DNA from 3 places in the Streptomyces sp. NPDC056835 genome. Region 1 is predicted to be linked to each of the others. Evidence: riboswitches for the same ligand, from Rfam matches in the RefSeq annotation. Region 1 holds a riboswitch; each other region holds the start of a gene.

Region 1 (3,203 bases):
CGACTCGGTCTTCCTGTACATGCTCAACGCGGTCGGCGCGGTGCTCCTCTTCGTATGGGCCCTGATCGCCGTGTCGCAGCTGCGGCTGCGACCCCGTATCGAACGGGAGGCGCCGGAGCGGCTGGTGCTGCGGATGTGGCTCTTCCCGGGGCTGACCTGGGCCACGCTCGCCGCGATGGCGGTCGTGTTCGGCCTGATGCTGACGAATGACGCGGCACGCCCACAGCTGCTGTGGTCCCTGGGCGCGACGGCGCTCGTCCTGGCGGCGGCGGGGGTACGGGAGCTGCGCGCGCGGCGCGCCTGAGCCCGGGACGCGGGAACGCGGGAACGCGCGCACGCGGAACGCGGCGGGCCGGACCGGCCCTGAGGGCTGGTCCGGCCCGCCGCGAGCGGTGTGCGGGCCTGTCAGTAGGGGCCGTTCACGTTGTCGATCGAGCCGTACCGGTCGGCCGCGTAGTTGGACGCGGCGGTGATGTTGGCGACCGGGTCGTAGCTGTCCGTCGACGTACCGGGCACGTGGTAGGCCTGGAACGTGGGGTCGATGACCTGCAGGAGCCCCTTGGACGGGGTACCGGCGGCGGCGTTGGAGTCCCAGTTGTTGATGGCCCACGGGTTGCCCGAGGACTCGCGCATGATGTTGCGGTAGATGCCGTCGTACGAGCCGGGGATGCCGTGCGCCGCCATGACGTCCAGCGACTCCTGGATCCAGCCGTCCAGGTTGTCGGCGTACGTCGTCGTGGCCGCCGCGGTGGCGTCGGCGCCCGTATCGGCCGTGGCGCTCTCGTCAGGCGCCGACGTGGCCTGCTCGTCGGCGGTGGAGTCGCCGGTCGAGTCCGCGCTGGAGTCGGCGGTCGAGTCTGCCGGGGTCTGCGAGTCGGACCCCGTACCGAGCGTCAGTGTGAGACCGGGGAGGATAAAGCACGGGTCGCCGCCGATGACGTCGCGGTTGTCCTCGTAGAGCTGCTGCCAGCCGCCGCTCAGCGAGTACTCGTCCGCGATCTTGGACAGCGAGTCCCCCCAGACCACGGAGTAGGTCGCCGGGGTTTCCGTCTGGACGGTGGCGGCCGGGGTCAGGGTCACCTTTGCGGTGGCGGCGGTGTGCGCCGACGGGGCCGCTTCCGCGGTGGTGGCGGCCAGCAGGGGGAAGGCGAGTACGGCACCGCCCGTGCCCGCGGTGACGAGACCTCTGGCGACGGGGCTGTTCTTGGGACGACGGTGCTTAGCCTTTGAGGCCATGACGAATTCCTCTCCTGCGCCTGCGAGGTGAGCTGTCGGGTTCGGACTGGAGATGCCCGGCCGCACTGTGAACGCGGCTTAACCCCAAGCCGGTCCGGAGTACGGATCGGCGACTTACCTGGGTCCCCCGCTCCTGCCGGACGTGGGTGGGTGTGGGGCTCCGGACAGCGGCAGGATTCGGCGTTCCATCCGGAGTGACGAGAACGTAAGCGAGGACGCCCGGACGAAACAAGCCCTGAATTCACAACGGAATCCAATTCGTGAATCCGGCCCGAAATGATCTCGTTATCGGCCCGATACCGGGGAACTCAACTCGCCTTCCCCGCGCGCGAAATGGACGAGGAGGCGGGCCCGCGACCGGGAACTTACGTGACACACATCACGCCCATGACGGAAATGTCCAGGTCACGACACCGAGCAGAGCATGGAAAGCCGCGTAAACGCTACATAAATGGACTTCGGGGAGAACAGACATAAATCGCCCATAAAGGCGTGATGTGGCCTGGTCGGTCCGACCTCGACAGTCCCACCCATGACCGGAAATGCGGGCGCCTCACAAGGGCCGCCGTATCGCGCATGATCGCGTAATTCGGAAGCCGCCCTTGGCGGCCTCTCGCGAACCCCTGCGGCCCCCGTGCGAGCCGCTTCTCGCGGCCATTGAACCGCTCAACGCCATCGAATTGGCGGAGCCGTGCGCGTTTCTGACCTTCTATCGTTTCCGAACACGGGCGGGCCACGTGTCAGTTCCGTGGCAGCCTTTCACCGAAGAGTGGATCGAAAGCGACGACCACCCCTTCGGCAAAAGGCAGTTCGCGGCCGAAGGGGGAGCGTGGTCCAGTCCCACGCTCCCCCTTCGGCCGCCTGCGCGCACAGCGCGCGTTCCGCGCTATATGCCCAACTCGGCGAGCCGGCGCGCCGGTTCGTTGCGCCGCCAGGCGATGACCAGGAAGGCGATCAGCCCGAGGACGGGCAGGGCGCAGACGCTCCAGCTCAGCGACAGGGGCGGGCCCGGCTGGTCGAGGACGGTCAGGTGCTTGAGGGTCCCCGTGCCATGACCCTCGGGGCCGTCGATGGCGAAGGTGAGCGCCACGTCGCCCGGGTCGGGGAAGGACTTGATGTCCAGACCCCAGACATCGAGTTTGCGGGGGTGGCGCGCCAGCGGGGTGACGCGGTCACCGGAGTCGAGGCCGGTGGCGTCACGGGTGAGCGTGCCCGATTTGCCCGCTATCCCTCCTTCGGGGGCGAAGGTGAAGTCCAGCGACTGCATGGCACGCAGCGGCCAGGTGGAGAACCCGATGGTCAGGCTGTACGGGCCCGCCTGGACGCGTTCGGTGTGCACGATCCCGACTGGCTCGTAGGCGGCGGCCGGCGTGGCCGACGCGAAGAGCAGGGCCGCCACCGCGGACAGCGCGAGGACCAGGGAGCGTACGCGGCGGGCCGGGGGCCGGGGAGTGGTGGTGCGTGAGGACGGCGCCGGGGCGGGGCCGGTGAGATGGCTGTGCACGGATCAGTTGCCTTCCGGGCTTGAGGTCGGGGTATTGGCGCGCAGGATGACGGCGAAGCGCGCGCCGAGGAAGCCGGCGAGGGCGCCGAAGGCCAGGCCCACGACGGCGGCGGCCAGCAGACCGGCGGCGTCGGGAGTGCCGGAATCACCGAGCAGGGACTTCTGGAGGAGCACCGAGACGCTGATCACCAGTCCGCCGGACGCGCCCAGAAGCTGGGGCAGCCACCGGTTCGACCAGCCACGCGTCGAGCCCAGCCACAGCAGCGTTTCGATGACAGCCGCCGCCAGGAGCATGAACATGGGGATGCTCGCGGGCAGTTCCGGAGCCTGGTTGCCGAGGTTGTCGCGCAGCGGCAGGCCCTGCGAGGCGGCGTAGACATGAGAGGCCCAGGGGGAGAACCACCACAGGAAGCCCTGGATGGCGGCGAGGGTGGCGCTGATGGCGAGGACGGCTCCCCGGCCG
Region 2 (3,203 bases), on a different contig from region 1:
GACCCGGCTGCCCGACGTGCGACTTGCGGGAGATCCTGCCGATTTGCGCTGGCGCGGAGGGCTCATCATGCGTGGATTGCGCACGCTTCCGGTGCAGTTCACGCCATTGTCCGGCTGAAGGATTACTGACGGTCCGTCAAGACTGTGACTTTCACGTGATCTCCGCTGCATCGACTTGTGACAGTAGTTCGAGTACCGCTACGTTCTCGAAAACTCAGCCGCCACACGCAGCAGTCGAAACATCAGTCACACGGAAGGCAATCGCATGCGCTCCGGGAACGGCCGACACCGTCGACCTCGCCAGGCCCCCGCTCTGATCGTCGCGGCAGGGGTGACCGGCTCGGCGATCGCCATTCCGCTGCTCGGCGCCGCCGGTGCCAGTGCGGCGGACGCTTCCACCTGGGACCGCGTCGCCGAGTGCGAGAGCGGCGGCATGTGGAGCGCGGACCTCAAGAACGGCTACTACGGCGGACTCCAGATCTCCCAGGAGACCTGGGACGACTTCGGCGGCGCGGAGTACGCGGCCAGCGCCGACCTCGCGAGCCGCTCGCAGCAGATCGCGATAGCCGAGAAGATCCTTGACGCGCAGGGGCCGCGGGCGTGGGCCAGTTGCGCCGCGGTCTCCGGGCTGACGGCGGGCAGCGCGGCGCCGGGCGTGGATCCCGGTACGACGCCCGAGGCGGCGCCGGAGACGGCACCCGAGTCGTCCGAGTCGTCCGAGACGTCCGGAACGCCCAAGCCCTCCGAGACGTCCGGGAAGACAGGGGGCGCCTCCTCGCCCGACTCGTCTCCGTCGGACGCCCCCTCGGGCGCCTCCTCGGCCACCCCGGACGCCCCGGCCTCCGACGGTACGAAGGAGCCCGCTCCCGCCGATCCCTCCGGCTCCGCCGGGTCCGGTGACGGCGCCGCCAAGGGCAAGCACCGCGGCGACGCCGCCCCGGACGACTCCGTACCAGGCAATTCGGGCGAAGAGCGGGAATCCGGCCGTCATGCCTCGCGAGGTGACGGATCGACACGTAACGCGGATGGCGCGGTGGACGGCACGGCAGGCGGCGTGACGGACGGCACGGCGGACGGCGTGACGGGCGAAACGGAAGGCGCGGGCGCGGTGGACGGTGAGTACACCGTCCGTGCGGGCGACTGCCTTTGGCTCATCGCCGATGAACGCGAGGTGCCCGGCGGGTGGTCCGCGATCTACGAGGCGAACAAGGAAACCGTCGGCGCCGACCCCGACCTGATCCTCCCTGGCCAGACCCTTGATCTTGGCGTGAAGTAGGGGCAGTTAGAGACCCTATGTCCACTTCTGGGAAAGTGAGACAAGGGTCTCTTCGCCGCAACTGGGGTCTTTTGGTCCGGCGGTTGGGTCGTTTCCTCTCTCACCTGCGCAAATGGGTTCGCTCAAGGGGGAGGTAAGGGCGATTTTTCCTTGATGTGCTTCTTTGAACAACGGGCAGACCTGTGATTACGGTCTGAACCGCTCGCACCGCGGGCCCCGTCGACCGTCACGCCGAATCCTGCCGTCGGTCGGGGGGAGTAACCGACGCGTCATGCGCCGTAGGCAGGAGCGGGGGACCCAAAGGTTCGCGCCGGGCTCCGGCCGTCGAGAGACGGCCGAGGACCGGCTTGGGGTGAAGCCATGTGCGACTGAGCACAAGGCCGGGCAACTCACTTGGCCCGAACCCGACAGCTGACCTCGTAGGCGTCGGTGAGGGAGATGTTCCATGCTGCTGCGTTCCAGCAAGGGCAAGCACCGCCGCCCGTCGAAGGCCGCCCGCTACGCCACGCTCGCCGGGGTCACCGGTGCCGCCGTCGCCGCCCCGTTGATCGGCGCGACCTCGGCCTCCGCCGCGACCGCCGCCGAGTGGGACAAGGTCGCGCAGTGCGAGTCCGGAGGCAACTGGTCCATCAACACGGACAACGGCTTCTACGGCGGCCTCCAGTTCACGCCGTCCACCTGGGCCGCCTACGGCGGTACCGCGTACGCCGCCCGCGCCGACCAGGCCAGCAAGTCCCAGCAGATAGCCGTCGCCGAGAAGGTCCTCGCCGGCCAGGGCAAGGGCGCGTGGCCGAACTGCGGCGTGGGCCTGTCCAGCGCCGCGTACGACGGCGGCTCCGCCACCCAGCCCACCCAGAAGCAGTCGCAGCCGAAGCAGCGGCAGGCTCCCAAGCCGCAGCAGTCGCAGCAGGCGCAGCCGAAGCAGCAGGAGACCACGCGCGGCGCGGCCCAGCCGGCCTCGCGCGGCGAGAGCCGTCCCACCACGATCAAGAAGGGTGACGGCGAGTACAAGGTCAAGTCGGGCGACTCCCTCTCCAAGATCGCCAAGGCCGAGGACGTCAAGGGCGGCTGGCAGAAGCTGTTCGACCTGAACAAGGACATCGTCAGCGACGCCGACGTGATCTACCCGGGCCAGCAGCTCCACCTGAGCTGACCCACCCGGCCCAAGCCGGGCACACCCGGCCCGTCCGGCCCTGTCCGGGGCCCACCCGGGACCGGCCCCACCCGAGACCGCCCCGGTCCGGCGCGTAACCCCCGTACGCGCCGGGCCGGGGTTCCGGCTGTGGCCCGCCCGCGGGTGGCGGTGGCTCCGGCCGTGGCTCTGGCGGTGGCTCCGGCCGTGGGGGAATCGCACCTCATTTCGTCTTAGGTGGCGGGCACCGGCCGACCGATCACCCCGCGCCGGATAGTCTCGTGTCGCAAGGCCAATGAGACCCTGCACTCCAAGCGTCACATCCCAGAAGGAGATGCTCGTGCCGTCCATCGACGTCGTCGTAGCCCGGGAAATCCTCGACTCCCGAGGCAACCCCACGGTCGAGGTCGAGGTCGGCCTCGACGACGGCAGCACGGGTCGTGCTGCTGTCCCCTCCGGTGCCTCCACCGGTGCGTTCGAGGCCCTTGAGCTCCGCGACGGTGACCAGAACCGCTACCAGGGCAAGGGTGTCGAGAAGGCCGTCCTCGCCGTCATCGAGCAGATCGGCCCGGAGCTGGTCGGGTACGACGCCACCGAGCAGCGCCTGATCGACCAGGCGATGTTCGACCTGGACGCCACCCCGGACAAGTCGTCGCTCGGCGCCAACGCCATCCTCGGCGTCTCCCTCGCCGTCGCGCACGCCGCCTCCGAGGCCTCGGACCTCCCGCTCTTCCGCTACCTCGGCGGCCCGAACGCGCACCTGCTGCCCGTTCCGATGATGAACATCCTGAACGG
Region 3 (3,203 bases), on a different contig from region 1:
GCTCGTAGAAGCGCACTCCGCCGACGACCTTGTAGGGCAGGCCGACCCGGATGAAGATCTCCTCGAAGACGCGGGACTGCGCGTTCGTACGGTAGAAGACCGCGACATCGCCCGCCTTGGCCTCGCCCGCGTCCGTCAGCCGGTCGATCTCGTCGGCGACGAACTGCGCCTCGTCGTGCTCCGTGTCCGCGACGTAGCCGGTGATCTGGGCGCCGGCGCCGGCCTTCGTCCACAGATTCTTCGGCCGGCGGCTCTCGTTGCGCTCGATGACCGCGTTGGCGGCGCTCAGGATCGTCTGCGTGGAGCGGTAGTTCTGCTCCAGCAAAATAGTCGTCGCGTCCGGGTAGTCCTCCTCGAACTGGAGGATGTTACGGATCGTGGCGCCCCGGAAGGCGTAGATCGACTGGTCGGCGTCGCCGACGACACACAGCTCGGCCGGGTCGTGCTCCTCGCCGGAGGGGCCCACCAGCTCGCGTACGAGCGTGTACTGAGCGTGGTTGGTGTCCTGGTACTCGTCCACCAGGACATGCCGGAAGCGCCGCCGGTAGTGCTCGGCGACATCGGGGAACGCCTGGAGCAGATGGACGGTGGTCATGATGATGTCGTCGAAGTCCAGCGCGTTGGCCTCGCGCAGCCGCGCCTGGTACATCCGGTAGGCCTCGGCGAGCATCTTCTCGAAGCCGTCGGTGGCCTGGTCGGCGAAGGTCTCCTCGTCGATCAGCTCGTTCTTCAGATTCGAGATCTTGGCGCTGAAGGACTTCGGCGGGTAACGCTTGGGGTCGAGGTCCAGATCGCGGCAGACCAGGGCCATCAGACGCTTGGAGTCGGCGGCGTCGTAGATGGAGAACGACGAGGTGAACCCGAGCCTCTTCGACTCGCGCCGCAGGATCCGTACGCAGGCGCTGTGGAACGTCATGACCCACATGGCGTTGGCGCGCGGGCCGACGAGCTGGCCGACGCGCTCCTTCATCTCGCCCGCGGCCTTGTTGGTGAACGTGATCGCCAGTATCTGACCGGGATGGACGTCGCGGCTACCCAGCAGATACGCGATCCGGTGGGTCAGCACCCGGGTCTTGCCCGACCCGGCCCCGGCCACGATGAGCAGCGGCGAGCCGGTGTGCACGACGGCCGCGCGCTGCTCCTCGTTCAGCCCTTCGAGCAGCGCGGCGGGATCCACGACCGTGCGCGGGGCGCCGTCGCGGTGGTACTGGTCCCGCACCGGAGGCGCGTCGTAGGCACCCTGGAAGAGGTCGTCGGGCACCTGCTCCGGTGCGTGCTCGGCGTCGTCCTCGGGCGGCGGTGGATGCTCGTCGCCGAAGGGCTGGAGGTCCGCCAGGAAACTGTCGTCAAAGAGGCTGCTCATCGCTTTCCGAGTCTAGGCGGCCCCACTGACACTCGGTGCCCGCCTCCGGAATTCCCCGGCCCCGCCACCCTCGCCGTCCCCTCGCCGTCCCCATCCCCGTCACCATCGCCGTCATCGCCGCCATCGCCGTCATCGCCGTCATCGCCAAGGGGATCACCACGGGCGGCGCCTCGGTCACTCATCGTGGCGGTCAGGCGTCACCGATCCGTTTCACACATCGCACGCGCAAATGGTCACGAAAATGTATCGGGCATATCGGCCATCGACCTTCACACCAGCACCACACTTTGGCTAGCGTGCTCGATCAGGCAGCCCGTACCCCCAACGGCGACCCACGCCAAGCGGGCGGCCCACGCCGAATTCGGACTTTCCCCAAGGAAGTTCGAAACCGGGGACCCACACAGAACAACCGGGGTGAATCGGGCCTTTCGCTCAAGGTCCGTAGGGCAGCCTTCCGTTCCGCCCGAACCCGACAGCTAACCCGGTAGGCGGTCCACGGAAGGAGATGCAGACCTTGGCGTCGCATCGCAAGCCGCGCAGCCTCAGCGGAGTACGTACCGCCTCTCCCGCCGTCGGGATCACGACAGCCGCGCTCGCCTCGGTCACGTTGCTCTCGGCGCAGAGCGCGAGCGCCACACCCGTCGAGCCGAAGCCGTCCATCGAAGAGGTACAGAAGAAGGTCGACGATCTGTACCGCCAGGCCGGAAGTGAGACACAGAAGTACAACCGGGCGAAAGAGACCACGCAGAAGCAGAAGCGCGCGGTCGACCGGGTGCTCGACGAGGTCGCCAAGCGCGCGGACAAGCTGAACGAGGCCCGGCGTACGCTCGGCTCGTTCGCGGCCGCGCAGTACCGGGAAGGCGCGGTCACCCCGACCGCCGCCCTGCTCTTCGCGGACAGCCCGCAGGCGTTCTTCGAGCAGAAGCAGGTGACGGACCGGCTGACGGAGCGTCAGCGCGGTGTCCTCACCGACTACCAGACACAGCAGGCCGCCGCCGCGAAGAAGCGGGCTCAGGCGTCGAAGGACCTGGAGTCGCTCACCGCCTCGCAGGCCGCGCTGCGTACCAGCAAGCAGAACGTGCAGCAGAAGCTCGGCGCGGCGCGTGCGCTGCTGTCGCGGCTGACCAAGGAGGAGAAGGCGCGGCTGGCCGCGCTGGAGCGCAAGAAGGAAGAGGAGGCCCGCCGCAAGGCGGAGGCGCGGGCGAAGCTGGAGGCCCGCGCGAAGGAGGAGGCCGAGCGCAAGCGCGAGGAGCAGCAGGCCAAGACCCCGTCGACCGGTACGGGCACGGGCACGGGCTCCGGGACGGGCTCAGGTCAGAGCGGCACAGGCGCGGGTACGGGCACGGGCGCGGGAACCGGCACGAGCGGCGGCACCGGAACCTCGGACGGCAGCTACGCCACCAAGGCCGCCAAGGTCCTCTCCTTCGCCCGCGCCCAGATAGGCAAACCGTACGTCTGGGGCGCCACAGGCCCCAGCTCGTACGACTGCTCGGGCCTGACCCAGGCCGCCTGGAAGGAGGCGGGCGTGGAGCTGCCGCGCACCACCGGGGAACAGGTGAAGGCCGGCACGCGCGTCGCGACCGAGGATCTGCTCCCCGGTGACCTGGTCTTCTTCTACGACGACATCAGCCACGTCGGGATCTACATCGGCGACGGCATGATGATCCACGCCCCGAAGCCGGGCGCGAACGTCCGCGAGGAGTCGATCTACTACATGCCGATCTACGGAAGTATCCGCCCCGCCTGACGGGCGGCGTGCGGAACGCGCGAGCCGGGTGCCGCGCGCGGCACGCGCGAGCCGCGAGCCGGGGGCCGGGGCCGGAAGCGAGGACCGGCCCCC

The links. A riboswitch is a leader RNA that binds a small molecule or an ion and turns the genes downstream of it on or off. The one in region 1 is predicted to bind cyclic di-AMP.
Region 2: another riboswitch for cyclic di-AMP. It lies ahead of ACFRMN_RS23620 (transglycosylase family protein); the one in region 1 lies ahead of ACFRMN_RS27455 (transglycosylase SLT domain-containing protein).
Region 3: another riboswitch for cyclic di-AMP. It lies ahead of ACFRMN_RS03120 (NlpC/P60 family protein); the one in region 1 lies ahead of ACFRMN_RS27455 (transglycosylase SLT domain-containing protein).

The regions. Positions count from the first base shown of each region.
Region 1 is NZ_JBHUBB010000027.1:24,120-27,322, forward strand. It holds gene ACFRMN_RS27450 (amino acid permease) at 1-304, shown strand, start outside; gene ACFRMN_RS27455 (transglycosylase SLT domain-containing protein) at 406-1,236, opposite strand; cyclic di-AMP (ydaO/yuaA leader) riboswitch at 1,241-1,429, opposite strand; gene ACFRMN_RS27460 (hypothetical protein) at 2,123-2,740, opposite strand; gene ACFRMN_RS27465 (hypothetical protein) at 2,744-3,203, opposite strand, start outside.
Region 2 is NZ_JBHUBB010000021.1:17,846-21,048, reverse strand. It holds gene ACFRMN_RS23630 (cytochrome P450) at 1-118, shown strand, start outside; gene ACFRMN_RS23625 (transglycosylase family protein) at 266-1,276, shown strand; cyclic di-AMP (ydaO/yuaA leader) riboswitch at 1,541-1,717, shown strand; gene ACFRMN_RS23620 (transglycosylase family protein) at 1,725-2,429, shown strand; gene eno (phosphopyruvate hydratase) at 2,749-3,203, shown strand, end outside.
Region 3 is NZ_JBHUBB010000002.1:143,481-146,683, forward strand. It holds gene pcrA (DNA helicase PcrA) at 1-1,363, opposite strand, end outside; cyclic di-AMP (ydaO/yuaA leader) riboswitch at 1,707-1,870, shown strand; gene ACFRMN_RS03120 (NlpC/P60 family protein) at 1,869-3,110, shown strand.